4 regions of the Shewanella sp. SW1 genome follow, and region 3 is predicted to be linked to each of the others. Evidence: predicted binding sites of a transcription regulator. Region 3 holds the regulator's gene; each other region holds the start of a gene.
What was found. The regulator sigma-54, encoded in region 3, starts transcription at its own class of promoters, with help from an activator protein. The targets are predictions, from matches to a motif close to GTTGGCACGNNNNTNGNNT.

Region 1 (7,615 bases), on a different contig from region 3:
ATACACTCTATTTTTAAATATCGATTTTATTTTAGTTGTGTGCTGTTGCCGTCGCCTTAGTTAGTTATCCCTGAGTTCAGGTCTACCCCAAATGCTCGTTATTTTCTGGAGAACTACATATGTTAGGTGTTCATACTAATTACGCTTCAATTGTTGCACAAGGTGCTGTTAACAAAAGCAATAACCTACTAACTAACGCCATGGAGCGTTTATCGACTGGTTTACGTATCAATAGCGCATCTGATGATGCTGCGGGTTTGCAAATTGCTAACCGCATGAGTGCTAACGTAAAAGGCATGGAAACGGCTTCACGCAATATTTCTGATGCGACCTCTATGCTGCAAACCGCTGATGGTGCGTTAGAAGAATTAACGACCATTGCTAATCGCCAGAAAGAATTGGCTACTCAAGCATCTAACGGTGTTAACTCAACTGATGATTTGAAAGCATTGAATGATGAGTTTAAAGAGTTGAACTCAGAAATCACCCGTATTATTGACAATACAACGTATGCGGGTAATAAACTATTTGAAGCTACAGATGGTGTGCTAGTAAAGGGTACTGGAGTTAAATTCCAAATTGGTGCTGGGACATTAGAAACAATGGATGTTAAATTAGCCGCTATTGATAAAACTGTTACTGGTGACTTAGCTACTGCAGCAAATACCGCTATTGGTGCTGTAGATACTTTCTTATCTAAAGTTGGTACTGCCCGTTCAACCTTAGGTGCCAACATTAACCGTCTTGGCCATACTGCGGCTAACCTTGCCAGCGTAACTGAAAATACCAAAGCCGCTGCAGGCCGTATTATGGATGCCGATTTCGCGGTTGAATCAGCCAATATGACGCGCAACCAATTATTAGTCCAAGCGGGTACAACGGTTCTGTCTTCTGCTAACCAAAATACAGGCTTAGTCATGGGTCTACTGCGCTAATTACAGTTAAGCCAGTCAGTTTAGTTTTAATGCCAGTGAGCTTAGCTTACTGGCATTTTTTATGGCGTTTTGTACATGCTATTTAAGTCTGCTTTTATAGTGGTGATCCCATCTATTTTTAAATAGGTTTTAGTTGTGTGCTGTTGCTGTCGCCTTAGTTAGTTATGGAGCGATGCTGAGATTCAGGCATCGCCAAGATAACCGTTATTTTTCAGGAGAACTGATATGTTAGGTGTTCACACTAATTACGCTTCAATTGTTGCACAAGGTGCTGTTAACAAAAGCAATAACTTACTAACTAACGCCATGGAGCGTTTGTCGACGGGTTTACGTATCAATAGCGCATCTGATGATGCTGCGGGTTTGCAAATTGCTAACCGCATGAGTGCTAACGTAAAAGGCATGGAAACGGCTTCACGCAATATTTCTGATGCAACCTCTATGCTGCAAACCGCCGATGGTGCATTAGAAGAATTAACGACCATTGCTAACCGCCAAAAAGAATTGGCCACTCAAGCGGCGAACGGTGTGAATTCTGCTGATGATTTAACTGCGCTGAATGATGAATTTGTACAGTTAAACGATGAAATTACACGCATTGTTGAAAACACAACCTATGCGGGTAATAACCTGTTTAAAGATGCGACTGATGGCGTACTTATTAAAGGTGTTGACTTCCAGATTGGTGCTGGAATAGCAGAAACACTGAATGTGAAGTTAGGCGCTATTTCAACAACTGTAACAGGTGACTTAACCACTGGTGCTACTGCTGCAATTACCGCTGTTGATACTTTCTTAGCCAAAGTGGGTACAGAACGTTCTACACTAGGCGCCAACATTAACCGTCTTGGCCATACAGCGGCTAACCTTGCCAGCGTAACTGAAAATACCAAAGCCGCTGCAGGCCGTATTATGGATGCCGATTTCGCGGTTGAATCTGCCAATATGACCCGTAACCAATTATTAGTTCAAGCGGGTACAACAGTACTGTCTTCAGCTAACCAAAATACAGGTTTAGTCATGGGGTTACTGCGCTAATTTTATTAAATTAGTCAGTGTTAGTTTTAATGCCAGTGAGCTTAGCTTGCTGGCATTTTTTATGGCGTTTTGAGCATGCCATTTCAGTCTGTTTTTATAGAGGTGATCCCATCTATTTTTAAATAAGTTTTAGTTGTGTGCTGTTGCTGTCGCCTTAATTAGTTATGGATCGATGCTGAGATTCAGGCATCGCCAAGATAACCGTTATTTTTCAGGAGAACTGATATGTTAGGTGTTCATACTAATTACGCTTCAATTGTTGCTCAAGGTGCTGTTAACAAAAGCAATAACTTATTGACTAATGCTATGGAGCGTTTGTCTACGGGTTTACGTATCAATAGCGCATCTGATGATGCTGCGGGGTTGCAAATTGCAAACCGCATGAGCGCTAACGTAAAAGGTATGGAAACAGCATCACGCAATATTTCTGATGCGACCTCTATGCTGCAAACCGCTGATGGTGCGTTAGAAGAATTAACGACCATTGCCAATCGCCAGAAAGAATTGGCTACTCAAGCATCAAACGGTGTTAACTCAACTGATGATTTGAAAGCATTGAATGATGAGTTTAAAGAGCTAAATGATGAGATCGAGCGTATTGCTACCAAAACGACTTATGCAGGTAATGACCTTTTTACCAAGCTTACAGATGTAACTTTCCAGATCGGTGCAGGTAAAGATGAAATTCTGAACGTTAAACTTACAGCGCTTACGGCAGACATTACGGCTCTTAAAGCTGGCGATTTAGAAGGCACCCCGAATGATGCAATTAAGTTAGTGGATGATTTTATTTCTGCAGTTGGCACTAAACGTTCAACCTTAGGTGCCAACATTAACCGTCTTGGCCATACAGCGGCTAACCTTGCCAGCGTAACTGAAAATACCAAAGCCGCTGCAGGCCGTATTATGGATGCCGATTTCGCGGTTGAATCTGCCAATATGACGCGCAACCAATTATTAGTTCAGGCGGGTACAACAGTACTTTCTTCAGCTAACCAAAATACTGGCTTAGTGATGGGTCTATTGCGTTAATGTTATTGGGTAAGTGATGTCATTGGTCACAGCTAAAATGCCAGTTAGTTGCGCTGACTGGCATTTTTATTTTAGCCACGGTTTATGTATTGGTCGGTAGTCGCTAAACCCGAGATTGAAACCTATAAGGTTCATGTTTTAGTGGGTAATTTTCGATAACACAAAGTGGAAGATAGTTTTCCTGTTTAAGTGTTTATGCGGAAGTTTTTAGCTGTGTTCGGGCCAGTTAATTATTTAAATGTCTTTAAAAACAGCAGCTTGTTTTTGGCATGCGTTTTGCTGTAGAACGAGTGGAGGTAGTCATGATTTCAGGTATGAATGCAGCACAATTTGCTCAGCAACTGATTGGCGCAGACCGCGCAGGTAAAGATACGCTTTACAAAGGCAAGCTAACTGCCAGTAAAACACAGTTAGATGCCTATACGTTGCTTGAAAATAATATGAAGAAAATGGCCACTAAGTTGAGTGAAATGGGTGGCAATGCAACTAAAGGCAAAATTGCTACGGTTACGGGCGAGAATGCGACCGCTACAGTTAAATCTGATGCGCCAAAGGGCAACTATGATTTGAGCGTGCATAAACTTGCGCAAGCACATCAACTGACTAAAGCCTATTCCTCTGAAAGTGAATTGTTGCCAACGTCGGGTATTATCAGTATTCAAGTCGGTAGTGATCCGACTAAGCGTATGGAAATTGATTTGGCAACGGTTAATGGCGGTGCGGCTATTTCTGTGTCTCAGTTACGCGATGTGATCAATAAACAAGTGGGTAATCCTGGTGTACAAGCGTCATTAGTGCGCACAGGTAACCAAATCGAATTTATGCTGTCTTCAAAGGAATCGGGTGTCGCGAATCAAGTGAAGGTAGAGTTTAACGGTGCCGATTGGGGCATGACAGAACGTCGTGCAGCACAAGATGCGGAACTCACATTAAACGGTATCAGTATTACCAGCAGCAGTAACTATCTAGAAAATGTTGTTGATGGTGTCAGCCTCGAATTAGTCAAGGTGCATGCGGCTGGTGAAAGCAGCATGATTAAAGTCACAGACGATTTTGAAGCGAATAAGAAAACGGTTAAAGATTTTGTCGATTCATTTAATTCTTTAATGACACAAATCAACCAACTTACCCGTTCTATGGGCGTTAAAACCTCTGATTCGAGTTCTTCGGATAAAGATAAAGATAAAGAAGACAAAACTACCGCTGTGAGTGAAGCGCAAATTGGTGTGTTGAAGGGGGATACCTCTATTCGCCTTCTCCAGTCTAAATTACGTGATTCTGTATTTGCAACGGCTGCTAACGGCATGCGTTTGTCTGATATCGGGATTGAGATTGGACGAGACGGAAAACTAAAAATTGATGATGCTAAGCTAACTGACAGTTTTAAAAGTGATCCCGAAAAAGTGCAAGCCATGTTTACGGGTGAAGGTAGCTACGTCAAGAATGTTGAGAAAACATTAAAGCCTTTTACGCAGTTCAATGGCTATATCGATCAAAAACAAGAAGCGTTAAATAAGCAGATTAAAAGTGTGAATGACAGTATGGATCGCCATAACTATCAAATGAATCAAAAGTATCAGATTTATTTAACCCAGTTTACGGCAATGGAATCCACCATTAACCAGTTTAATTCTGCAAGTCAGTTGTTTTCATAGGAAGCAGTAAAAAATGTTAAATGAGTACGATCCATTTAATGCCTACAAGCAAACCGCTTTAGATGCACAAGTAGCGGCAGCAACAACCCATGACATGGTGCGTATGCTACTTGATGGTTTATTGGAAGAACTAGAGCGGACCGCTGGCCATATGGAATACCAAAGGTTTGAGGCGAAAGGAATGAGTATCCATAAGTGCCTTAATATCGTGCATGGCTTGGACTCTATGCTTGACCTTGAAAATGGTGGTGAGGTTGCCGTGAGCTTACATCGTCTCTATGACTTTTGTAGCCGTCAGCTTGTCAGCGCCAGTGTCGAAAACAGTGCTGAAGCGCTAGTTCCAGTGACTCAGGTGATTACCAATGTCAGAGAAGGATGGACAAATCTCAATTAAGCAGTGGGCGCGTTTTGCGAATGCTTTACGCCAATATGCAGATGCTCAGGATTGGGAAAGCGTCCGAAAAGTGAACATCGCTTTGATCAAAGCCCTGCAACAGGCAGGTGAGACTCATGATATTGAGCAGAAATTGGCACGTGCAGAATTAAAGCGGGTTCATTCCCAAGTGCTGCAAGAGTTGATCTTGGCTCGTGATGAATTAGCCGCTGAAATGGGCCGCTTTAAGGCGCAACAACCAGGTTTAGCAGCCTATCAATTAACACAAGTAAGTGGAGCTTTGGATGATCTCTGATCTTCTTTCAACTCGTCCTGTTGGCACAAATACCAGCTTGACGACTAAAGTGACAAGTGCAGTTGATCAAGATAAATCTGAGTCATTTACCTTGTTGGCATTCCCTATAGGATTGCCTGCGGAATCTCTTCCGCTAGAGAGTGCTATGTGGACTCCGAGTGCAGAAAAAGCTCTAGGCAATGATGCTGATACCTTTTTAAATCAATATATTAATAGTGATTTTTCTGACTCAGTGCCTTTTGCACCCGTTGCTTCTTCTGTTGTATCAGTTGCTGCTCCTGTTGTACCAGGAGTATCTCCGTCACTGTTAAATACTGAGATTAACTCAGCACCTATTAGTCAAGATGGCTTAGCCGCTACGCCTCAGAACAGTCTCGTTTCACCGACTGCTGTCGCGCCGTTTGTTCCTGTGATTTTTCCTGCGGAAACTGTTAAAGCGGATCCGATAGGTCGAACTCCAGCGTCTTTAATTGGGCTCTCAGCCACAGATCAAAGAGGAACGCTATTTAGTTCAGGGATGACCTCATCTATGGCTCTTGCAGGAAGTCGTACTCAGCCTGTGGGCATGAGTGGCGAATCCTTGAAAATGAGCGGCGTATTTACGCAGGATTCAACGCTGGCAACTTTCTCTGGGGATTTTGAGCATTTGAAATCTGACTCGTCAGTGTTTCAGCGTGTGTTGGCAGAACTGAGGGGGCATGAAGTTAAAGATATTAATGCGATAGGATCTCAGCAGGTTGCGGGTACGCAGGCTGCAAGTGCTACTCAATGGGGCCCTGTATCCCTCACTCCCATGGCTTCTTTAGCGCAGCACTCTCAGGAGATCCTTACTCCCTTAAGAGAGCATCTTCGTTTCCAAGTCGATCAACATATTAAGAAAGCCGAATTAAGGTTAGATCCGCCAGAACTGGGCAAGATTGAGCTCAATATTCGTTTAGAGGGCGATCGTTTACAGGTGCAAATGCACGCAGTAAATCCTGCGATTCGAGATGCATTGCTCAATGGTTTAGAACGCTTGAGAGTGGATTTGGCAATGGATCATGGCGGTCAAATTGATGTCGATATTGGCCAAGGAGAATCGCAACAGCATCAACAGGAAACTGCATTATTCTCCTCGTCGATAGCGGCTGAAACTACAACGGATAATGTAGTCGATGTGATGGCGAGAGAGAAATCCCAATTAGATTTATTGGCTTAAGTGCCGGAGTCGTTTCATGGCAATTTTAAAATCTCGTTTAGTAAAGATCATTTTAGCGTTACTTGTGCTCATTAGTTCGACCGCAGGTGCATTTTGGATTGGGACAAGTAGTGGAGATTGGAAGCTAACAGAATTCTTTGCTTCCGAACCTGAAGTCGAACCTGTACCAGTTGCCAAGTTTTACCCCTTAGAAAAGTTTGTGATATCGATTCCTGGGGATAAGTATCCCCATTACATGCTGCTTGAAATGTCATTAAAAAGCCGTAATCCCAATATGAAAACGGTGTTGCTGGAGTCAGATCCACTTATACGAAACGCTATGATGAAGATGTTCTCACGTAAAACATTTGAGCAGTTGAACCACTTAGATCAGCTCGACAGTTTACAATCAGAGGCGTTGATATTGATGGTTAAAGTGCTGTCAGATAACCAATTGCCGTCAGATATTGATGAAGTACTCTTTACTCGCATGGTGATCCAGTAAGAGGCCTTATCATGACAGCAGCGGGCCAACTCGCATATCAACAAACCTGTGATTATCCAGTCGAAGAGCGTCAATCTGAACAACAGATTATTCGACAATACTTGCCATTAATCAAACGTATAGTCTCGCAGATGCGCAGTCACTGCGGCGTGATGTTATCACTCGAGGATATGGAGCAAATTGGCATGATGGCCTTGCTTGAGTCATCACGTCGGTATCCTGGCGAGCTGGATAATGGATTTATTTCCTTCGCTGGGCAACGTATTCGCGGTGCCATACTCGACGAGCTGAGGCGGCAGGATTGGCGTCCTAGACCTGTTAGACAGCAGGCCCATGAGCTTAATGATGTTGTTAGACGTTTGAGTAGAGAGATGGGACGTGAACCAAGCGATCTTGAAGTGGCCAGTGCGCTTGGGCTGAGCGCGGAGGATTATCGGGAACGTTTATACTCGACGCAAGCAGAGTCGATGAAAAGCTTAGATGAGTTGCTATTGGGCGGTGATCATCCAGTAGATAGAAGCAATGATGTTGAGCGGTTAATGCTGAAGCAAACTTTGATCAAAGTTATTTCAAAATTAAATGAA
Region 2 (7,615 bases), on a different contig from region 3:
TTGCGATGAAGTTTCCGTCATAAAGCTGTTTTCCCTGTTCGTTAACTCATAGGGAAAGTATTAGAAATAGGGTTAATTGTCCATAACTGAGATGAACAGGGCAAAACGAGGATTTTTGAAAATGTTACGAAAAAAAATTCTAAAAAACGTCATTCCTATGGCGGCACATAGGCGGCACAGGATTTTTGGTTTTTCGTAAATTATTGAATTTAATATATAAAAAGTGACTTATGGTCTCTCCACAGGGACTCGAACCCCGATCGGCCGCTTAGGAGGCGGCTGCTCTATCCTGTTGAGCTATGAAGAGACGACAGTGATTATACTGGTTTTATCTTTGATTAAAAGGCTTATGATTTAGTTGCTTAAATCTTGAGCGCTATGTCGTTTATCTGTACATTGTAGGCTGCATTTTGGTCTACAAGTACTGCGGTGGCGCTTTCTTCGCTTACTTGCTCAATTTTTACCGTTGCACGACTTTTGGTCGCGACGGCGCGCATTTCATTGAGTCTATCGGGTAAGTTTTGTTGTAATATTACTTGGAATTTATCACCGACACGAATGCCATGTTTACGGCCTAGATTTAATATAATCCTGTCTGCTTGTCGGCTAACGACTTGGCCAAGTAATGGCCTGCAATTAAGTGTGCTGTCTAAATCTCGGGTAGCTTGCAATATTAATTGAGTAATACTTTTTCCATAGGAGGAACGCCAGAATCTATTACTGTTGGGAGCAATGATAGCCTGTTCTTCAAATTCCCATGGGGCCGATGTGCTGTAGCTTTTGCTCCAGACCTCTTCGCCACTGATTCCATGATAGAGGCTGAGTTTGAATTGAAATTGCCTTAGCGGAGCTTCATCCCAAAATCCTAAGAAGGTGGGTTGTACAGGCTCTATCGATATATCAATGATCTGCGGTTGAAGAATATATTGGCTGTCGGTAATTTCACTGAGCCAGCTTGGGAGTCGATAACCGCGAATATCCACTAGGTCTTGTTCAATATCGAGTCGCTCGTTAGCATGGATGTGACTAAAGCCAGTTGAAGAGTAATCTTCTATAGTGTTCCCTAACGCCTCTGAAATGACCTCTTCAAAGCCTGAAAGTTGTCCATATCTAAGCTGAGAACGATCTTTTATTTGTGTTTGAGGTATTAAAATAGCGGCCTTTAATTGGCCATTAGGACACTGTTGTGTTGGATCATCATTTAGATCGAGGCGTAGGGATACATATATTTTATTTCCCTGAATTTGTTCATTAACGAGTTGAATGTTTATGGCTTGGGCGTTGCGATTTATCGCAAAGTTATTTTGTGTGAGGTTACCATTAGAGGTTTGTTGCTCACTGGAGATTTGAATACCTGTGCTTAATGTCGCATAGCTAACTGCTTGATTAATTGCTTCTTCCCTTGCTTGAGCTGTATTACCATTGATAATAGTTGCTTCTCCGCTGGCTTCTATCCATTCGGCTCTGGTGGGCAAAGAAAGTAGTAAAAGGCTCAAAATGATGAGCGAAGCTGAACCTGGTATGTGCATCAATTCAATCCTTATCGCTAAGCTAATGGCGATATTACCAATCGAGCCAGTTTTCTGACTCTTAATCTAATATGTCAATAAAGCAAATTTCGTGCCTGAGTATGAGAACTTTTGATAAAGTTTCCATTGTTACAGTCGATATACTGCGTAATAGAAGAATATTGTCGGACTGAGGTTAATATTGGTCCAAAGATTGCTGGTTTTTGTTACTCATTAAAAATTTGAAGCTTAGAAAGTGAGTCACTTGACTGCCAATGCACCCATAGATGAGGTAAATCCAATGCTAAAGCGTGTGATTATTCCCTTAACATTGATAATGTTAGGTGGATGTGTAGCTAAACCGGTTACGCCGCCCAAACCGAGTTTAGTGGATGGCAATGGGTTGCCGCCAACGGCAGTGATTAACCATTTAGCACAGCGAATAGTGACTGAGCTTGTTAAGCAAAATGATGCTTTGCGTTCTGATCAACCTATCGTAGTTGCAACACCAGTATTAGTGGGCGATTTGAATGGCACTAATGCGTTAGCGCAACAGTTACAGCAAGGATTAATGACGTCGCTCCATAGCTTTCAGTTTAATGTGGTGGATTTAAACTTAGCTGATGGCTTGAGAGTCACATCTGACGGGGATTTTATTTTGACGCGAGATTGGCAAAAATTGTCGAAAGATCTTCCTGTTGAGCATCTTGTCGTTTCGACTATGAGCGTAGTAACCAATGGTATGGCGATCAATACTCGGATTGTGAACATTAGTAACAATCGCGTGGTATCGGCATCTCAAACTTTTGTGACTCAAAAAGAGTTGGCAAACTACATGCAGCCTTCGGAGCAAATTGTGTCACAAAATGGCATCTTATATCGTCAGGCGAGTCCAGGCATGAATGAAGTGCGTGTCTTAGGAGATGGAAAATGAAACACTACCTTTTATTACTTATCACGGGGCTAATGCTAACTGGCTGCGCTGCTAAAGATAGATATGTGCAATGGGAAGATGTGCCGCCACCGAGTTTTCCTAAGTTAACGGCTATAGGATATGCGCCGTTAGCGACTCAACCGGCTAAAGAGCAATCACAAAGAGTGTTGATGGCTATGCAGGCATCAAAAATTGTGGCTTATCGTGAATTAGCGGAACAAGTTTATGGGCAGAAAATAACGGCAAACAGCAGTGTCAGTGATTGGATGTTGACGGACGATAATGTCAAAGCGTCAGTTTCTGGCGTGATCCGCGGCGCACGAGTCGTTAAGAGTTATCCAGCAGGCGAGCATTATGTCACTGAGTTAGAACTTGATTTTTCACAGGTTTGGGCGCTTTATCAACAACAGAACCGTCCACAACGAGTGAAGGAAGTGACGTATTTCTAGCGTTTTTGAGAGTATGTTCAACAGCATGTATTGAGCCGCGTATTTACGCGGCTTTTCTTTTTGTACAAGACATTAATATCTAATCAGAGCTTAGAAAAGGGAATGCTAAGTGGGAGTGATGCGCTTGTTAGGCCTTTAAATCATTGCCTAAACTTGAGATAGTCGAGGTCTTGCCTTTATCGTTATAGGTGAGGCTGGAGGCGTTTCTGCTGGCTTGTAAAGCTTGAGCAAAGCGATTTAAACTCGCTAAATTAATCTCAATTAAACTGGCATTTTGTTCGTTTAATTCTTTGCATTCAGTCAATGCGTCTTTGATCTCGGCCATTTTATGCACGAGTTCGACTTGCTGAGTGAGTCGCGATTTATCACTGTGGTTTGCCAGAATATCATCATTAGTCTTTAGTTCTTTCAGACATTGCGATTTTTCGTTAGCAAGGGAAAGCAGTAAATCGGCGTTTTGGTCAACCAAAGCGCCTTTTTCCTTGAGTATGATTTGCTTAAGAACAGCCAAATGGGCGTGTTGTAGATCTACCAGTTTAGCTATTTCAGTCATAGTTACTCTTTATTTAAGTCATTAAGTTCGGCTTCAAAACTTGCAATATTGGCAGCCAACTTTTCAGGGTCAATTTTATAGCGACCTTCGGCAATAGCTTGTTTGATTTCGGCTACTTTCTTTTGATCAACTTCAGGAAGGCTAGCCATTTTAGTCTGAGCTCCTTGAAGTTGTTGTGCCTGGGCCGTAATGACCACTGAGTCGCTTCTTTGTGGTGTTGTCGATTTTGTAGCAACTTGAGCAGATTGATCGCTGCTCGTTTTCGTTGCGCCTGAACGAACTTGCGCAGTCGTTGCAGTGTTGAGTTTGCTAATATCAATTGCCATTTTAGGCTCCAGCGTCGTGTGTACGGGATTTCTTAACTGGGGTATCGGCAGCTTACAAAAAAGCTTTAGATTATTTTACATTCTTACTTCAACTTCGCCAATGCCTGTGACTATAGCATCTAGTTCTTTGTTTGAACTGCTATTTTTGACTCTGATCCGATCACCTTTATTGCCATCTTGTAGGGCTTCGCCTACTGTTTTGAGCTCGAATGAGCCAGAACGAACGTAGATAGATACCGAATCATTTTTACAAACGAAGCATAAGTTGTTGCTTAATATGGGATTATCTTTTGCTACTCGTCGTTTTACTCGCACGCCAGCCAATTTACTCGGGTCATCGAATTCGGCACCTCTCAAGCTATTTTGTTCAATGTAACGGACTTCTACTTGACTAGGAGAGATGAGTTCGCCTGGTGCTAAGATTTCGGTTGAGACAACAACGGGGAATAAGATATCCACCCGAACCGAGATATAGATTTGCCAAGGGTAAGCTAAGTCTTGTGTATCGCAGCTGACTTTTAAGGTGTTATTACGGCTAATTTCCCTATCGCTAGCCAGTTCAACTTTCATTGGAGACGAACATTGTGACGGCAGCATTCTTGCGTCAACCATCTGTGGCGAAATATTTACTTTGGCATTTTCTGGAACGGATATTTTTTCTGAAATAAGCGCTTTAGCTAATTCTGAGATTGCCGATACGGTGGGGACAATAGGCTCTGCACTCGCAAAAGCGGGCATGAAGAGGGTGAAAAGACTAAAAAAACAGACTAAATTTACTTTCATAATGAAGAGACTAGCTTGTAACGCCAGAATGCACCTATACTTTTATTAAGTTCGAAGCTGACCACTGTAATAATTTACATCACTGTCAGAAGATTGACTCAGTTTCGACTATGTTTATCGATAGATAAGACGTAAGCAATTAATATGCCTATACTCAACTGAGTTATAGGGCCGAACATAAACAGAACAACAAGGCAGAGTTATGTCGAGTATTCTTGATTCAGTCAACAAACGAACCCAGCTCGTTGGACAAAACCGTTTAGAATTGCTGCTTTTTAAATTAAACGGTCGTCAACGGTTTGGGATTAACGTGTTTAAGGTGAAAGAAGTACTGCAGTGTCCACCACTGACCACTTTGCCTAAACTTAATCCTTATGTGAAGGGTGTTGCTCATATTCGTGGAACAACCATTTCAGTGATTGATTTGAGTGCGGCAACAGGGGGGAAACCTTTAGCGAGCACTGAAAACTGTTTCATCATTATTTCTGAATATAACCGCAGTGTTCAAGGCTTCTTGGTCAGTTCTGTTGAGCGGATCATCAACATGAATTGGGAAGCGATTATGCCTCCGCCGCAAGGTGCTGGTCGTTATTCTTATCTGACAGCTGTGACTGAAATTGAAGGTGAATTAGTTGAAATTCTCGATGTGGAAAAAATCTTAGATGAGATTTCACCGGTTAAAACGGCTATCAGTGAAGAAGCCAATGAAAAACTGACCCTCGACAGAACTCAGCATTACCATATTATGGTTATTGATGATTCTGCCGTGGCGCGTAAGCAAATTATTCGTTCACTTGAGTCATTGAATTTACAAATTGATACCGCAAAAGATGGTCGCGAAGCATTAGACAAGCTTAAAGAGATCGCCAAAGAGATGGATAATGTGGCCGATGAGATCCCCCTCATAATCTCTGATATTGAGATGCCTGAAATGGATGGCTACACCTTGACCGCTGAAATCCGAGATGATCCTAAGCTTAAGCATATTAAAGTGGTACTGCATACTTCGTTAAGTGGTGTATTCAATCAGGCAATGGTTCAAAAAGTGGGTGCTAATGACTTTATCGCTAAGTTTAATCCTGACGAACTGGCCGCTGCTGTGAATAAGCATTTAAGTTTGTAATTGCTGTAGGTTAGTACCTAGATACGCTTTACGCTATAATCTCGACTTTATAACATGATGGTTTCGCACTGATTTTGGTGCTTGCTATAGGATTTAGGATGTGAATGTGCCAAATAAATCACTCGCTGAGGCTGAATATAATCAATTTAGGTTGTTCTTAGAGCAACACAGCGGCATCGTACTGGGTGAAAATAAGCAATATCTTGTGCGCAGTCGTCTTGCTCCTTTGATGGGCAAATATAACCTGCCATCCTTATCTGATGTGGTTAAGCATTCGATGAAGCCTACTGAGCGTGCGCTCAGAGCTGAAGTGATCGATGCTATGACGACCAATGAAACCCTTTGGTTCCGTGATCGTTATCCATTTGAGTTGTTGAATAATGTCCTACTACCTGAATACAGTCGTCTGGGGCGTCCGCTTAAAATTTGGTCTGCGGCTTGCTCGTCAGGCCAAGAGCCATACTCATTGGCTATGACTATTCTTGAGTATCAACAGAAGAAGCCTGGTGCCTTGGCTGGTAGTGCTTCTATTCAAGCAACGGATTTATCTCCTTCCATGTTGGAACGTTGCAAAAATGCCGAGTACGATAGTTTGGCATTAGCGCGTGGTTTATCTGAAGAACGTAAGCGTCAGTTTTTTGATGCATTACCTTCTGGCAATATGAAGTTAAAGGATAATGTGAAGCGGTTGGTGAACTTTAGAGCGCATAATTTGCTTGAGAGTTATAGTCTGCTTGGCAAGTTCGACATTATCTTTTGCCGCAATGTGCTGATTTATTTTGCACCAGAGGCAAAGGCAAAAATTTTGCGGCAATTCGCTGCCGCTCTCAATCCCAAAGGGATTTTATTTCTCGGTGCATCAGAATCTATCGCTGGTTTAACGGACGAGTTTGATATGGTTCGTTGTAACCCTGGCATTTATTACCAGAAAAAGACTTAACTCAGCCGCTCTAAAGAAGATTACCGACAATTGTCGGTAATTTTTTACCCATCACTTGCTCATCCTTGTTGTTATTCTCAAAATTTTCCTGATGTTGGCACATGAATTGCTTTATTTTCGTGAGAACACGAGGAGGCAATTTTATGGCGATCAATTTTGATAATGCACTGGGTGTGCATCAATACACTCTCGGTATTAGAGCGCAGCGGGCTGAAGTTATTTCAAGCAATATCGCTAACGCAGATACGCCACATTACAAAGCCCGCGATGTTGATTTTTCTGCGGCAATGCAGGCCGCTCGAGGCCAACAGCAGCGAAATAGTCTTGAAATGCAAGAGCCAGATAAGCATTTTGGGCTTGCGGAGTTGACTGGGCAATTTGTTAAGTTCCGTGTGCCGAATCAACCCGATACCGGTGATGGTAATACTGTTGATATCCAACAGGAACAATCGGCATTCATGCAAAATGCACTTGAATATCAAATGTCGCTAGGTTTTTTAGATAGTAAGTTTAGTGGCATGAAGAAAGCGTTGAGAGGGGATTAATCATGAGTTTATTTAGCATATTTGATGTTGCTGGCTCGGGAATGTCTGCTCAATCGGTCAGGCTAAACACCACCGCGAGCAACATAGCTAACGCGGATTCCGTCTCGAGTAGTGTAGATAAGACCTATCGTTCTCGTCATCCCATTTTTGAAGCCGAAATGGCTAAGGCCCAAAGTCAGCAACAAGCTTCTCAAGGCGTTGCAGTAAAAGGCATTGTAGAAAGTGATAAACCACTACTGAAAGAATATTCGCCCGATCATCCAATGGCGGATGCGGATGGCTTTATTTATAAACCGAATGTTAATGTCATGGAAGAAATGGCAGATATGATTTCTGCTTCGCGCTCATATCAAATGAATGTTCAAGTCGCTGAAGCAGCTAAGTCTATGCTGCAACAAACACTTGGGATGGGTAAATAACATGTGTTACTTAGGAGGTAAGCTGTGAGCCTCAT
Region 3 (7,615 bases):
AATAACTGCGATTGTTACGCTCGAGGTGCGGCAGCCAAGTCTCCAGTAAATTTTCGATTTGCCAGATGAACTTATTGACCAGTGGTTGGCGATTTAAGAACTCAGCTACGGGTTCATCTAAACCAGTCAATGGTCGCAGTGCCAACTCCCAGTGGGGATTGGGCAGGAAGCGCACATCGAACATAAAGTCGGCTTCGGTGGGCATTCCGTGCTTAAAGCCAAAGGACTCGAAGTTGATCACGAGTTCTTTATCGACACTACCAAGGAGAATTTGTCTGACTTGGTCGCTTAAATCATAGATATTCAAATTCGACGTATCTATGTAGTGATCGACCAGTTTTGACATAGGCTCGAGCAGTTTTCCCTCCAGCTTTATCGCTTCTTGCAAAGAGACTCGGCTCTTCGACAAAGGATGCAAACGGCGGGTTTCGCTGTAACGCTTGAGCAGAATTTTATCGCTGGAGTTAAGGAAGAAGCTCGTTAACTCAGTATCTGGAGGTAGGCTAGCGAGTTGTTTCACTAAGACCTTATCCTGCTCAGGCATGTTACGCACGTCGACACTGATGGCGACGAGATCGTTACTGCCTTTGAGTTGCTCAAGCAAACTGCCAATCAATGGCAAGGGAAGGTTATCGACACAATAATAGCCGAGATCTTCGAGTACCCTAAGGGCGACAGATTTGCCTGAGCCTGAGCGGCCCGACACTATGACCAGTTTCATCCAGTGATTACCTGATAGAGTTCCGTTTCATCATGCGTCTTGCGTAATTGCTTTAATATTTGCTTGTCGCTCAGCTTTTCGGCCATGCAAGACAAGGTACTTAAGTGCTGCTGACATTGGTCTGCAGGCACCAGTAGTGCAAATAAAATATCAACAGGTTGCTTATCGATAGCATCAAATGCTATCGGCTCTTCACACTTAATTAGTATGGCAATGGGCTGATCTATATCGGCTAGTCGACCATGTGGAATGGCGATGCCGTTACCTATACCTGTGCTCCCCATCTTTTCGCGCGCCACTAGGCTTTCGAATATCTCTTGAGATGAGAGGGTCGGGTACTGGGCAGCGACTAAGTCGCTGATGAGTTCCAGTACCTTTTTCTTGCTGCCCGGAGTGGCGCAGGTAGTGCACTCCGGCCGCAGTATGGTACAAAGTTCCATTATTAGTGTTTTGTTAACTTCTCTTTGTGTTTAATAACCTGACGGTCAAGCTTGTCAATCAGGGCGTCTATAGCGGCATACATGTCAGCATGCTCTGAAGTAGCAAAAACTTCACCACCTATGAGGTTTATTCTCGCTTCAGCAATTTGTTGCATTTTCTCAACATTGAGCACAACGTGCACATTATTGATCTGTTCGAAATGGCGTTCAAGTTTTGAAAACTTTTCTTCTACATATGCACGTAACGATTCGGTAATTTCGACATGGTGTCCACTTAGGTTTATTTGCATAGAAACGTCCTCCGATATCCACTGTAGGTTATAAACTTTTACGCTGATTAGAAGGTGGAATAAGCATAGCCTCTCGGTACTTCGCAATGGTTCTGCGGGCTACGTTGATCCCTTGTTCTGCCAGAAGTTGTGCCATCTTGCTATCGCTTAATGGTTTTTTCTGGTTTTCCGCTGCCACCAGTTTCTTTATAAAGGCTCTGATTGCTGTGGATGAGCACTCACCACCATCGTCAGTACCGACGTGGCTAGAGAAGAAGTATTTTAGTTCAAAAAGTCCCTTAGGGGTATGCATGTATTTTTGAGTTGTGACCCGTGAGATGGTGGACTCATGCATTTCTACCGCTTCGGCAATATCGTTAAGCACCATAGGCTTCATGGCTTCTTCACCGTACTCAAAGAAACCTTGCTGATATTGCACTATGCAATTAGCAACTTTAAGCAAAGTGTCGTTACGGCTTTCTAGACTCTTAATAAACCATTTAGCCTCTTGCAGATGGCCGCGAATAAATTGGCTATCGGCTTGGTTTTTTGTGCTGCGTGCCATAGAAGCATAATGTTGATTTACATTGATTTTGGGCATGCAGTCAGGATTAAGCTCAACGACCCAGCGGCCATTTTTCTTCGACACAGACACATCTGGGATAACGTATTCGTCATTATTGGGCGTGATCAACAAACCTGGGCGAGGATTGAGGGTTTGGATGAGTGCTATACCATCCCTTAATTCATCCTCTTTTAATTTAGTCTTACGCATCAATAACCTAAAGTCTCGGGCGGCGATCAGATCTAAATGATCTTTGATCAGCATACGGGCGTTTTCTAGGTTGGGAGTATCAGCGGCGAAATGCGACAGTTGGATCAACAGGCATTCACTTAAATCGCGGGCGGCAACGCCTATGGGATCAAAATGCTGAATACGCTTGAGTACGGCTTCGACTTCGTCAAGCTCAACTTCAGGATTGCCCATGGCTTCGAGAATTTCTTCAGTGCTTTGGGTGAGATAGCCCTGATCGTCGATGGCATCAATAATGGCGGTGGCAATGGCTAAATCGGTTTCAGAAAACGGCGTGAGGTTTTTTTGCCATTCTAAGTGTTCGTACAAACCTTCACTGGTCTCGCCTTGGAAGGGCATATCGTCTTCACGACTGCCGCCGGGGCCTGAGTTTGGGGAGGCGGTAAACACTTCATCCCATGTGGTGTCCATGGGGAGCTCATCGGGCATGGATTCTTTGGTTAGCGACTCTGCCGTGTCTATGGTGGAGCTGTCTTTTTCTGGTGGCAGAGTGCTAGATTCACTGAAATCCGTATCGGATAGCGTTTGGTTTACAGGGGTTTTAGTGGCGTCGAATTGATCCTCTTCCAGCTCGAGAAGGGGATTAGAATCTAATGCTTGCTGGATCTCTTGCTGCAGTTCTAATGACGACAGTTGCAACAGACGTATGGCCTGTTGTAATTGTGGCGTCATGGTTAACTGTTGACCCAGTTTGAGCTGGAGTGACGCTTTCATGTTACCGCTGATCCCTACGTTATTATTGTTGGATGAGGTCGCTTATTATTATCTTGAGTGAAGCCCAATGGCGGTATAAATTGCCTCCATTGGCTTCGCTCGATTAACTATAGCCTGAATTGTTCACCTAAGTACACTGCCCTAACTTGCTGATTGTCTAAGATCTCTGCTGGAGTTCCTTCGGCAATAAGGTTTCCGTGACTCACAATATAAGCATGTTCACATACATCTAATGTCTCGCGGACATTATGGTCTGTGATCAGTACGCCAAGGCCGCGACTTTTGAGTTGTTCGATAATCTTCTTGATGTCGATAACCGAAATAGGATCGACGCCGGCAAACGGTTCATCGAGCAAAATGAACTTAGGATTAGCGGCTAAAGCCCGCGCAATTTCGACGCGGCGACGTTCGCCACCCGACAATGACATGCCTTGGCTGTCACGGATGTGGGTGATATGAAACTCTTCGAGCAGATGTTCTAGTTCTTCTTCTCGTTCTTCGTTTTTAAGTTCTTTACGAGTTTGCAGTACGGCCATGATGTTGTCATGAACAGTTAGCTTACGAAAGATACTGGCTTCTTGCGGTAAGTAACCTATGCCTTTGCGGGCACGCAGATGCATAGGATCTGCGGTTAAATCATCATCGTCGATAAAGATATGTCCCTTATCGCTCTTCACTAGCCCGACAACCATGTAAAATGTCGTGGTTTTACCTGCACCGTTTGGACCGAGTAGGCCAACGACTTGACCGGTTTTTACCGTCAGACTGACGTCTTTAACCACTTGGCGACTCTTGTAACTTTTCGCCAGATTTTGTGCTCTTAAGGTGATTTGGGTCATTTAGAGTCCTGCTTTTTTACAGGTTTATCCGCCGGAGCGTCTGATTTAGCATCATCTTGATAGTTTTCAGGCTGAATAATAGTGATCACGCGATCGTCACCACTGCCAGTACTCTCGGCCATCAATTTCTGTTGAATCATGTTATAGCGGATTAAATTGCCTGTAACTTGGCTACCTGCTTGATCTAATGACGCCATACCTTTCAGTGTTAAGGTGCGGCTCGCCATATCGTAACGAATTTCTTTCGCGCTCGCCGATGCAGGACGGCCATCGTCTAATATTTGGCTATACGTAGCAGGGTTGCCTGTGGCGACCAAAGTTTTGCTATTTTCACCTTCAGCGGAAAATGCACGCAGTTCATTTGCTTGGATTTTTATTGAGCCTTGGGTAACTTCCACTGGACCAAAGAAGATGATCTGGTTGTTTTTGATATCCGCAGTTTGGCTCACAGCTTTAATTTTGACTTCTTGCTTTAAGTCGCCGACTTTCGCGAAAGCACTCATGCTCATAATTAGCATTAGGCTGGCAAGTAATACGTTATTTTGCTTCATATGTTCCTACTACCTGACTGGTCAATTGCACTTCTTGCGCGTTGAGGTCGGCATAAAGGCCTTGGCCTTGAATATTAAAATCTTTCCCTGTGACGTAAATGGTACGGTCAGAGGTCATTATCATAGTGTTGAGATCGAGTTCCAGATAACTGGTGGACAAGGTCTGAATCGGTTCTTCTGGGCTAATGGCATCGATAATAACATTATTTTCTAATACAACCTTGCCAGTTTCCTTGTTTAGCTTGCCCTGATCTGCCCTGAGCTGCCATTGTGCTTTACCTTGGTCTGGATAAACAAGATAAACAGGTTGAGTAAAGAAAGTTTGATTCGTTGAATCATAATGTTCCATGTGTTTCGCCGTCACACGGCTATTCACTAGTCCTTGCTCATTGAACTCAACACTGCGCAGATCTTCAACGATGAAATCTGGGGTATTTTGATCTTTTACTCTGTTATCGGAATCACCGCTGTGTTTGTTCTGCACTTGCCAGTAAAGCGCTAGTGCGGTTCCAAAAAAAGCGATAATCGCGAGTGTCACACGACTCATATACTCATTCCATGGGCCGAAGTGAATTTATTTTGACTTAGGAGTAACAGATCTGTGAGTTCACGCAGTGCACCGTGGCCACCATTGAGCGTAGTCACAAAATGGGCGTGTTGGCGTATATAGGGGTGGCCGTCAGCAACACTGACCGCTAAACCGACGACATTCATCACGGGGAGATCGACAATATCATCACCGATATAAGCCACTTCTTCTGGGGTGACACCATAAAGTGCGAGCAATGCTTCATAGGGCTCGAACTTATTGTCTACGCCTTGGTAAATATGGGTAACACCAAGGGCTGTCATACGGTTTTCAACGATTTTGGATTGACGTCCTGTGATCACGGCGAGGTTGAAACCGCTGGTGAGGAGTGAGCGCACGCCATAACCGTCACGGGTATGGAAGGCTTTGAGCTCTTCGCCGCTATTGCTCAAGTAAATACGGCCGTCGGAAAACACCCCATCGACGTCACAGATTAACAGTTTAATCTTTTGCGCGCGTTGCCACACATCATCACTGATTGGGCCGTAAAATCCTTGCTGTGGCATTAAATGACTCCTGCTTTTACCATATCGAGCATGTTAAGAGCGCCAATAGGATGGCGATCTTTATCGATAACAATTAATCCGTTGATATTTTTTGAGTCCATCACTTGCAGTGCTTGGGCGGCCAATACATTATCCGTGATCGTGACGCAGTTACGGGTCATCACATCGGCAATGGGCGTCGTGCGTAAATTCACTTCGGCATCAATAACGCGGCGTAAATCACCATCAGTGAAGATACCAACCAGTTTGCGCTGATCATCAATAATCGCCGTCATGCCTAAGCCTTTCTTGGAGATTTCGTACAGGGCTTCTGTGATGCAAATATCGTGGTTGACGAGCGGTAAGTCATCACCGCTGTGCATCACATCGCAGACTTTTAACAGCAACTTACGTCCTAATGCACCGCCGGGATGGGACATAGCAAAATCATCACGGGTAAAGCCTTTCGCTTGCAGCAGCGCAATGGCGATGGCATCGCCCATCACTAAGGTTGCTGTGGTACTTGAGGTGGGTGCTAGTCCAAGTGGGCAAGCCTCTTCTGGGACTTCAATACATAAATGCACTTTAGATAATCGCGCCATATTCGATTCGGGTTTACCCGTTACCGCGATAACGGGCACGCCCATACGTTGGATGACCGGCATTAAGGTGAGGATTTCGCTCGACTCACCGGAATTTGAAATCGCTAAAATCACATCGTTATCGGCCAATACACCCAGATCGCCGTGGCTGGCTTCACCCGGATGCACAAAAAATGCGGGCGTTCCTGTGCTGGCGAGGGTGGCTGAAATCTTATTGCCGATATGGCCCGATTTGCCCATTCCCATGACAATCACTTTGCCTGTGCAGTTGAGGATCAACTCGCAAGCTTCTGCAAATTCAGCCGAATCAACATATTGATAAAGATTGTCTAGGGCTGACTTTTCAATGTCGATAACTTTACAACCCCATTGGCGCAGTTGTGATTTGTCTACCATGTCTATCTCTCTTTTTGCATTGTCTTTGTCGCCCCATTGATGGGATTGGAATAGCACAATTTGGTACGCGATAAAGATGATATGTAATAGGCTTTCTGCCAAGTATTAGTTTGTTTTCAGACAATTTAGCTTATGTCTTACTGTGGTTTATTACCGAAAACAGCAAAACAATTGCGGCAGGCTAGAGCGATTGATCCGACTCGTCAAGTTCAACTGCGTTAGCTATTCACGCACAATAACGTGTTTAGCGGCAGAAGGTCTTGAGCAATATCATCGTCTTTGTCGTTTATTTCAATGGATTTATCCCATATCGCAGCGGGTATTACCCTATGGGATGCCTCTATTGCGCGATTGCGTATCGACTCTCCCCGATAAAAGTGGGCGAAGAGTGAGCTAAGTGCGAACGAATTAGCCAATACTGCCAATTCTGCAACCAGGTTGAAAACATTAAGTAACATTTTACCTGTGCAGAGTGAAAACTTAGGGCGCATTTTCGCTGTAAATGAGGCAAATTGAAAGTATCGCAGGGCGATAGTGTCGATTCGGTTGTAGGTTAAAGCGCAATTACGTACAATTTGCGGCTCTTCGATTGGTCAGTCTCGGAAGACTAGGATCACCTCATTTGCAAATGTCGGAATCAAGCATGACTCAAGAACAAACGCCGTTGGTTGAGATCCGTAATTTGGGGTTTAGCCGCGGTCAGCGTGTGATATATGAAGATATTAGCCTGTCCATTCCAAGGGGCAAGGTGACGGCGATCATGGGGCCGAGCGGCATAGGCAAAACGACCCTGTTGAAATTGATTGGCGGCCAATTAACGCCTGACCATGGACAAGTGTTATTCGACGGTCACGATATCCATGGCGTGAGTCGCAATGAATTATTTAGTCTGCGTAAGCGGATGAGCATGCTGTTTCAAAGTGGCGCGCTGTTTACCGACATTAATGTGTTCGATAACGTGGCGTTTGCGCTGCGTGAACATTCTGGACTGCCTGAAGACATTATTCGCACTATCGTGTTGATGAAACTTGAAGCCGTAGGTTTACGTGGTGCCGCTCAGATGATGCCGAGCGAATTGTCCGGTGGTATGCAACGCCGCGCCGCATTGGCCAGAGCTATCGCGCTTGAACCTGAAATGGTGATGTACGATGAGCCTTTTGCAGGGCAAGACCCAATATCGATGGGTGTGTTAGTA
Region 4 (7,615 bases), on a different contig from region 3:
CATCTCTAGCACCAGTAAATCTATGGTATCAACAAAGTCCTTCAGTGAGGCGACATAATCGCGGGAGTTTTCTTGTTCTATGTAGTGTTTCATCACCAGCCATTTATCGATGACAAGCTGATATTGAGCGGCAATTTCTGGTGGACTAAACCAACTTTCCGAGGGCTTTAACGTGTCGGAATAGAGCGTATTTTCGAATTCGGTGATTTTATCCTGCGCAGCATCACTGCCTGAGTTGGCGTAAAACATTAACCGATAGCTTTGCATCCTCAGCGACCCTGAGGCATTAATCGCCTTGGCGTCGCCTAAGCTGTAGGACAAATTGATGATAGCAAAAGTCGATAAACTACTAGAGAGCAGAATAAGTACTAACATTAATCCTAAGATTTTTGAGGTGAGACTACCTCGTTTCATTAATCCGCTGTTCATTTTGATGGCCGCTGTTATGGCACTTTGCAGTGGTTTTTACATTAGAAAATAATGTAATACATTAACAAAAGTATAGAAATGTGAACAACAACACCTTTACATTTTGATCTAGCGCAAACTTCAACCTAGATACCCCCTAAGAGGTATATTTTTAGCAGGGTTAAATCACTAAGTTTGACCATGGAGATGTCGTGATTTACAACAATAATGCAACACGGAGATGAGATGATGAAGAAGATGACAGGTAAGTCCTTTGCACTGAGTGCACTGGTTGCCGCCAGCTTCATGGCAGCGGGCGCAATGGCGAGTGATAAAACAGAGCCTCGCAACGAAGTTTATAAAGATAAATTTAAGAATCAATATAATAGCTGGCATGATACCGCAAAGAGTGAAGAACTTGTCGATGCGATTGGGCAGGATCCTAATATGGTGATCCTGTGGGCTGGCTATGCATTCGCAAAAGATTACAACGCTCCTCGCGGCCATATGTATGCCGTGACCGACGTGCGTAATACCTTACGTACTGGTGCGCCGAAAAATGCGGAAGATGGTCCATTGCCTATGGCATGTTGGAGCTGTAAGAGCCCTGATGTACCTCGCTTAATTGAAGAGCAAGGTGAAGATGGCTACTTCAAAGGTAAATGGGCTAAGGGTGGCCCTGAAGTCACTAACACCATTGGCTGTGGTGATTGTCATGAAAAAGGCTCACCAAAACTGCGGATCTCTCGTCCTTATGTAGACCGTGCAATGGATGCTATCGGTACGCCATTTGATAAAGCTTCGAAGAAAGACAAGCAATCTATGGTGTGCGGTCAGTGCCACGTTGAATACTATTTTGAGAAAAAAGAAGACAAAAAAGGTTTCGTCAAATTCCCTTGGGATATGGGCATAACTGTTGACCAGATGGAAGTTTACTACGACGGTATCGAGTTCTCCGATTGGACTCATGCCCTGTCTAAAACACCTATGTTAAAAGCGCAACATCCAGAGTATGAAACGTGGAAACTGGGTATTCATGGTAAAAATAATGTCAGTTGTGTTGACTGCCATATGCCAAAAGTGACTAGCCCTGAAGGTAAGAAATTTACCGATCATAAAGTGGGTAATCCATTTGACCGTTTCGAAGAAACCTGTGCAACTTGCCATAGCCAAACGAAAGAATTCTTAGTTGGCGTCACTAATGAGCGTAAAGCTAAAGTTAAAGAAATGAAACTGAAAGCGGAAGAGCAATTAGTCAAAGCGCACTTCGAAGCTGCTAAAGCGTGGGAATTGGGTGCAACTGAAGCTGAAATGAAGCCTATCTTGACCGATATCCGTCATGCTCAATGGCGCTGGGATTTAGCAATTGCCTCCCATGGTGTTGCTGCTCATGCTCCTGAAGAAGCCCTACGTGTTTTAGGTACTTCAGTGAATAAAGCGGCCGATGCCCGAGTTAAGTTAGCACAGTTATTAGCGAAAAAAGGCATCACAGATCCAATCGCTATTCCTGATATCTCTACCAAAGCTAAGGCACAAGCAGCATTAGGTATGGACATGGATAAAATGAATGCAGAGAAAGAAGCATTCAAGAAAGACATGTTACCTAAGTGGGATGAAGAAGCGAAAAAACGCGAAGCCACTTATAAATAATACTTAAGTAGACTTCAAAATAATAAAAAGCTCCTATATAAGGAGCTTTTTTATATCCTTTATTAAAGTGTAAATATTAAATTTTTATTTCAATTCTATATTTTTTGCATTAAGGTGTGCGCCGCTAGGAGAGCAGGTTCGTTTAAATTTAAATGGATATTAATGATAATGGAATAAGCAACACTGAGATTGTTTCTTCGTTATCTTCATCTTTTACTCCTAGCTTATAATCATATAAGGGAATACTTTGATGAAAAAAATTACCGCGCTAGCAATATTATTAGGTTTCGTAAGTGTTAATGCCGCTGCTGCACAAGATAATCCATATCAGCATGAAGCAGGCCTAAAATATAGCGCAAATTCTGAAGAGTTCAGCGATGGTCTGTGGAACGCGAATTATCGTTACTACATTAGCCCAGTTGACCAAACTAAAGGTCCTTATGCGCTTAATGGATTTTTAGCTCAAACGTCTAATGTTGGCGTTAATTACAGCAATTATGATGAATCAGATTTAGATACCATTGGTGTTGATGGCACTTATGTATTTGCTTCTAAATGGTTTATTGCTGCTAACTATCAACGTTCTGAAATCGGCAGTTTTGACTGGAACACTTACGGTGCAGAAGTCGGTTATTACTTCAATGATAGCTCTGCAGTATCTGCTTTCTATAACGATGGCAGCGATAGCATCGAAGAGTCATACGGTTTAAAAGTGCGTAGCTTTATTGCACTGCAATCAACTACAGGTGTTAATTTGAGCGCAAACTGGACACATCAAGATTCTGACGACACATTCAATTTAGGTGCTGATTGGTATGTGACTAAGTCATGGTCTGTTGGTCTAGGCTATACCGATGATGGTCATGACGATACTTTCGTATTGAAAACCGCTTATTGGTTACGTCTGTCTGATAGCTTCTCTGCAAACTTTGAGTTAGCTAGAGAATTAGATTCAGATGCTGATGGTGTATTTATTGGTTTAGGTTTGACTGGTCGTTTCTAATTTAATATATTTAACGATTTTTTAATATAAAGGTCACAAGTTAATGTGACCTTTATTATTTTACCCTAAATAAATTTAAGACTATTTTATCAGTTTTAATAATGCCCTAAACCGCTCGCCTTGGGCTTGATGTTGTAATTCAAATAATAGCGATTCCACGTTAGTTAATAGGGCGCCTCTGGCCGTCATCATTTGGATCCCGAGTTGTTTATTCTCAGCACTGCGTGACGAGACGCCATCTGCGACGAGATGCACCGAATATTGCTGTTCGATAAGGTCACAACAGGTTTGGTAAACACACACATGGGTTTCAATACCCGCCAGTATGACGTGTTTGCGATTCGTCTTAGTTAATGCCTTTGCAAACGCGTCACAGTGCCAGCTGCTAAAATGCTGCTTGGCAATGGGTGAGCTGGTTTTCGCAAGTAAGGTTTGCAGCTCAGGGCTAGTTGCTCCGAGTTTATCGGGTAGCTGTTCTAACCAGAGTATTGGAATTTCAAATAATTGTGCGCCTTGGATTAAGGTCTGTAGTTGTTGATGCAGCTTGTCACTGTTATCCATGATTTGTGCAAGTTTTCCTTGCACATCGACGATAACGAGAACACATTCTTCTGGTTTTAACATCGGGCCTTCCTTTTGCGCTTGATGATTGTCTTAGTGATGATCTTCGCTTTTGTCTAAGAGCTTGTGTTGTGATGCTCAGATTTCATCTCGTTTTACGCTTACCCCAGTAGACCCTAATTTAACCTTGTTACCAATAGGCCTAAGGTCGAATAGCTGTCGCACTTAAACTGCTCACTAAAAGAGTGCATCGCACCAGTTAGTGCTCGATTATGGTGCATTTTTAACCTTAAAAAATAGTGTTAAACAATTTAAACCAATAATAATCAATAGATTAAATTGTTGGCCTAATGATTGAATTACCTTTGATACAAGTTAATAACAATCGCGTTTTTTTGGAGGTCAGGATGAAACTAGTCAGCGCTATCATCAAGCCGTTTAAGTTGGATGATGTCCGTGAAGCTATCGCCGGAATTGGTATTGAGGGCATGACGGTGACCGAAGTGAAAGGTTTTGGCCGTCAGAAAGGGCATACAGAGTTGTATCGCGGCGCCGAGTATCAGGTGGATTTTTTGCCAAAAGTAAAACTAGAAATTGCCACTAAGGCTGAAAATCTCGACATGTTGATTGAGGCGATTACCACTGCGGCCCATACGGGGAAAATTGGTGACGGTAAGATCTTCGTCGTTGATTTAGAACATGCTATCCGTATCCGTACGGGTGAACTTGATACTGAAGCGCTATAAGGGGCTGACAATGGAAGAATTAACGAAATTAGGCGGCACAGTCACTGAACTACGCTTTGCACTCGATACCTTTTACTTTTTGATTTCTGGCGCTTTAGTCATGTGGATGGCGGCGGGATTCGCTATGTTAGAAGCGGGTTTAGTTCGCTCTAAAAATACCACTGAAATTTTAACTAAGAACGTTGTGCTGTACGCGATTGCCTGTGTGATGTATCTGTTGGTTGGCTACAACATCATGTATGTGGATAACACTGAAGGTGGCTGGTTACCGTCAATTGGCACCTTAATTGGTTCGCAATCAGCAGATGCGAGCCATGCATTAGAATCTGACTTCTTCTTCCAAGTTGTATTTGTGGCAACGGCGATGTCAATTGTCTCTGGTGCTGTGGCGGAACGGATGAAGTTGTGGGCTTTCTTGTTCTTTTCTGTGGTGATGACAGCGGTTATCTATCCAGTAGAAGGTTATTGGACTTGGGGCCAAGGTTTTATCGCTAAACTGGGCTTTGTAGACTTTGCTGGTAGCGGTATTGTGCATATGACGGGGGCGACCGCGGCGATTGCTGGCGTAATATTGCTCGGTGCGCGTAAGGGGAAATACGGGCCTAATGGTCAAGTGAATCCTATTCCAGGCTCTAACTTGCCAATGGCAACCTTAGGTATGTTTATTCTTTGGATGGGCTGGTTTGGCTTTAACGGCGGATCGCAATTAATGGTGTCGGATGCGGCGAATGCAAGCTCAGTGGCGAAAGTGTTTGTGAATACCAATACTGCAGCGGCTTTTGGTGCCATCTCAGCTCTTATCGTGTGTAAGATGATTTGGGGCAAAGCGGATTTGACCATGATCCTTAACGGTATTTTGGCTGGATTAGTGGCGATTACGGCAGATCCTCTCTCGCCTTCATTGTTAATGGCGGGTGTGATTGGTTTAGTGGCGGGCGGCGTGGTGGTGTTCTCGATTGTGGGCTTAGATCGCATTAAGATCGACGATCCCGTCGGTGCGATTTCAGTACACGGTGTGGCTGGTTTCCTTGGCTTAATGTGTGTGCCATTATCCAATGCCAATGCAACTATTACCGGACAGTTGACGGGGGCAGCGATCATTTTCACTTGGGTGTTCTGCTCATCATTTGCTGTCTGGTATGTGATTAAGATAACCATGGGGATCCGTGTGACTGAGGAAGAAGAATACAACGGTATGGATGCTTCTGACTGCGGTATTGATGCCTATCCTGAGTTTGTTACGGTCAAAAATGCGGGCTGATTAAACTTGCACATTAACGCGTGATTCACCTTGATGCTTAGCTTGGATCGAGGGATAGTGAAGCAGAGCCTAGGCTCTGCTTTTTTATGGGTAATCACTGTGATTGAAGTTTAAGCACAGGGTCATAAGCTTAATTACTGAGCAATTCTGTTTTCTTGCATAAATTAAGGAGTGTTCTATGAGCTTGAATATAAAAACAATAGGTCAATTTTCGCGACTAAGTCTTATCGTCATTTCTGGCTGGATATCGGTTTCTGCCTTTGCAGGAGAAGTGATCGTTAATCGCTCAAGTGAGCCTGTCGATGCCTTTGCCGTGCGTGATCAAGTGCTCAAGGATTTTGAATGGCAGGAGTCGCTTCGTCGCCAGCAGCAAATCCAAATTCTGCAGGCTTTACCCTCAGGTTGCGTTACGGTCATGAAACCCTATCGACATTTTACCTGTGGAGAGCATAACTATCGGCCGTATCATTATCAGCAGCGTGAGTTATACATAGAAGTTGACCGACCTTCACAATAGTTAATTCGTTAAATTATTTGCGATTATTTTCAATCGATCGCGATTATCATTTTTTGTAACCATTTTATGTCGTCTTTTTCGCCATTTGTAATAAGCTCAAATAGGAGCTAATGGTGTGGGAGGACGTATGTCGAAACTATTCCGAGCCGTATACTTGAGTACGATCTTGAGCGTTGTATTCAGTCAATTGTTTGCTTGTAGCTCGACGACCATTGAGCCTAATCCGTCGGATCTTGAGTCGTTACTTGCCGATTCACTGTTTACCCCTGTGGCCGATATTCCTTCTGTTGCGGATATCTTTTATCTGCCACCCGAGGTCGTGACAGATGTACAACGTCGCTATGGGATATACACTTTGTCACACAATAACAACATGTTAGCCAATGAATGGTTAGCTAGTTATATCAATGCGAGTCAAACCAATAGCGCTAACATTGATTTTCGATATCAAGATAATCTGACCCAAATTGCCCGTGAAACCTATGCCCAAAGGGCAGGTAATTGCATGTCTTTAGTGGTCATGACTTCTGCGTTAGCGGACATATTGAATGTGAGTGCTGAGTATCAAGATATTGCGATAGAACCCGTATGGGATAAGCAAGGTGATTTCTATTTAATCAATGGGCATGTGAATTTACGCTTACTTCCACCTGAAAACGCACATTCAGTTTATGTGTCATCTACCGCAGTTTTAGTGGACTTTATGCCAGAGCGAGCTCTACGGGGATACGGTAAAACCCAAGTGGATCGGCAGACCTTAATCAGTATGTTTTACAACAACATGGCGGCAGAGTCTTTGGTGAACGGTGATTTAGACAGGGCCTATGCCTTGATTAAAGCGGGTTTAAAAGTCGGCCAGTTTGTGCCTTCACTCAACACGCTCGCCATTATTTACCGGCATAAAGGTGATGAAAAGCGGGCTGAACAGGTTTATCGCTATGCACTCAAGTTTGATGCGAAGAATCTGACAACGCTTTATAACTTAGCCTTGATTTTAGGGGAGCAGGGGCGGCTTGATGAATGGGCCGAAATTAATAAAGTGCTTGAATTAGCGCGAATACGTAATCCCTATTATTACTATGACATGGGGCAGCAAGCCTATGATGAGCATCAATACGACGAGGCCTTGGCTTGGTATCAAAGGGCGTTGGCAAAAGCGGATTATCGTCATGAGTTCTTCTTCGGTTTATCTAAAACCTACTGGGCGCTGGGGGACGAAAAGCGTGCCAAACTGAATATGGATAAAGCCTTGGCTTTGAGCCGAGATGAGTCAGAGCGTCAACGCTATCAGAGCAAGTTACAAGTCATGTTACAGCATTAGCATTTGCCCGCTCTTTTCTATAGAGAGCTGGCCATCAATTAAGCTTATTACGGGTAAACATCTTTGCTTGCTAATATAGGGCACCTAAATACACTTGCAGTAAATATGTTTATTCCTTTTTATCCGCCATATTCGATTTTGTTCATCA

Region 1: the regulator sigma-54 is predicted to act here: its motif matches at 3,269-3,287, upstream of fliD (flagellar filament capping protein FliD).
Region 2: the regulator sigma-54 is predicted to act here: its motif matches at 1,610-1,628, upstream of L5M71_RS22485 (flagellar assembly protein FlgT).
Region 4: the regulator sigma-54 is predicted to act here: its motif matches at 3,964-3,982, upstream of L5M71_RS04685 (P-II family nitrogen regulator).

Annotation. Positions count from the first base shown of each region.
Region 1 is NZ_JAKKSG010000023.1:51,508-59,122, forward strand. It holds gene L5M71_RS18695 (flagellin) at 120-935, shown strand; gene L5M71_RS18700 (flagellin) at 1,161-1,973, shown strand; gene L5M71_RS18705 (flagellin) at 2,199-3,005, shown strand; gene fliD (flagellar filament capping protein FliD) at 3,308-4,660, shown strand; gene fliS (flagellar export chaperone FliS) at 4,674-5,054, shown strand; gene L5M71_RS18720 (hypothetical protein) at 5,023-5,349, shown strand; gene L5M71_RS18725 (flagellar hook-length control protein FliK) at 5,339-6,547, shown strand; gene fliL (flagellar basal body-associated protein FliL) at 6,564-7,031, shown strand; gene L5M71_RS18735 (RNA polymerase sigma factor FliA) at 7,043-7,615, shown strand, end outside.
Region 2 is NZ_JAKKSG010000037.1:10,970-18,584, reverse strand. It holds gene L5M71_RS22495 (hypothetical protein) at 1-21, opposite strand, end outside; tRNA gene L5M71_RS22490 (tRNA-Arg) at 232-307, opposite strand; gene L5M71_RS22485 (flagellar assembly protein FlgT) at 363-1,529, opposite strand; gene L5M71_RS22480 (FlgO family outer membrane protein) at 1,810-2,442, shown strand; gene L5M71_RS22475 (LPP20 family lipoprotein) at 2,439-2,891, shown strand; gene L5M71_RS22470 (flagella synthesis protein FlgN) at 3,019-3,444, opposite strand; gene flgM (flagellar biosynthesis anti-sigma factor FlgM) at 3,447-3,770, opposite strand; gene flgA (flagellar basal body P-ring formation chaperone FlgA) at 3,846-4,553, opposite strand; gene L5M71_RS22455 (chemotaxis protein CheV) at 4,756-5,676, shown strand; gene L5M71_RS22450 (CheR family methyltransferase) at 5,777-6,616, shown strand; gene flgB (flagellar basal body rod protein FlgB) at 6,760-7,161, shown strand; gene flgC (flagellar basal body rod protein FlgC) at 7,164-7,580, shown strand; gene flgD (flagellar hook assembly protein FlgD) at 7,605-7,615, shown strand, end outside.
Region 3 is NZ_JAKKSG010000015.1:127,797-135,411, reverse strand. It holds gene rapZ (RNase adapter RapZ) at 1-721, opposite strand, end outside; gene ptsN (PTS IIA-like nitrogen regulatory protein PtsN) at 718-1,161, opposite strand; gene hpf (ribosome hibernation promoting factor) at 1,164-1,451, opposite strand; gene L5M71_RS14770 (RNA polymerase factor sigma-54) at 1,480-2,958, opposite strand; gene lptB (LPS export ABC transporter ATP-binding protein) at 3,066-3,797, opposite strand; gene lptA (lipopolysaccharide transport periplasmic protein LptA) at 3,794-4,348, opposite strand; gene lptC (LPS export ABC transporter periplasmic protein LptC) at 4,335-4,895, opposite strand; gene kdsC (3-deoxy-manno-octulosonate-8-phosphatase KdsC) at 4,892-5,443, opposite strand; gene L5M71_RS14745 (KpsF/GutQ family sugar-phosphate isomerase) at 5,443-6,420, opposite strand; gene mlaF (phospholipid ABC transporter ATP-binding protein MlaF) at 7,064-7,615, shown strand, end outside.
Region 4 is NZ_JAKKSG010000004.1:2,191-9,805, reverse strand. It holds gene narQ (nitrate/nitrite two-component system sensor histidine kinase NarQ) at 1-429, opposite strand, end outside; gene nrfA (ammonia-forming nitrite reductase cytochrome c552 subunit) at 655-2,058, shown strand; gene L5M71_RS04695 (putative porin) at 2,309-3,061, shown strand; gene L5M71_RS04690 (hydrolase) at 3,143-3,685, opposite strand; gene L5M71_RS04685 (P-II family nitrogen regulator) at 4,030-4,368, shown strand; gene L5M71_RS04680 (ammonium transporter) at 4,379-5,629, shown strand; gene L5M71_RS04675 (hypothetical protein) at 5,808-6,146, shown strand; gene L5M71_RS04670 (tetratricopeptide repeat protein) at 6,274-7,467, shown strand.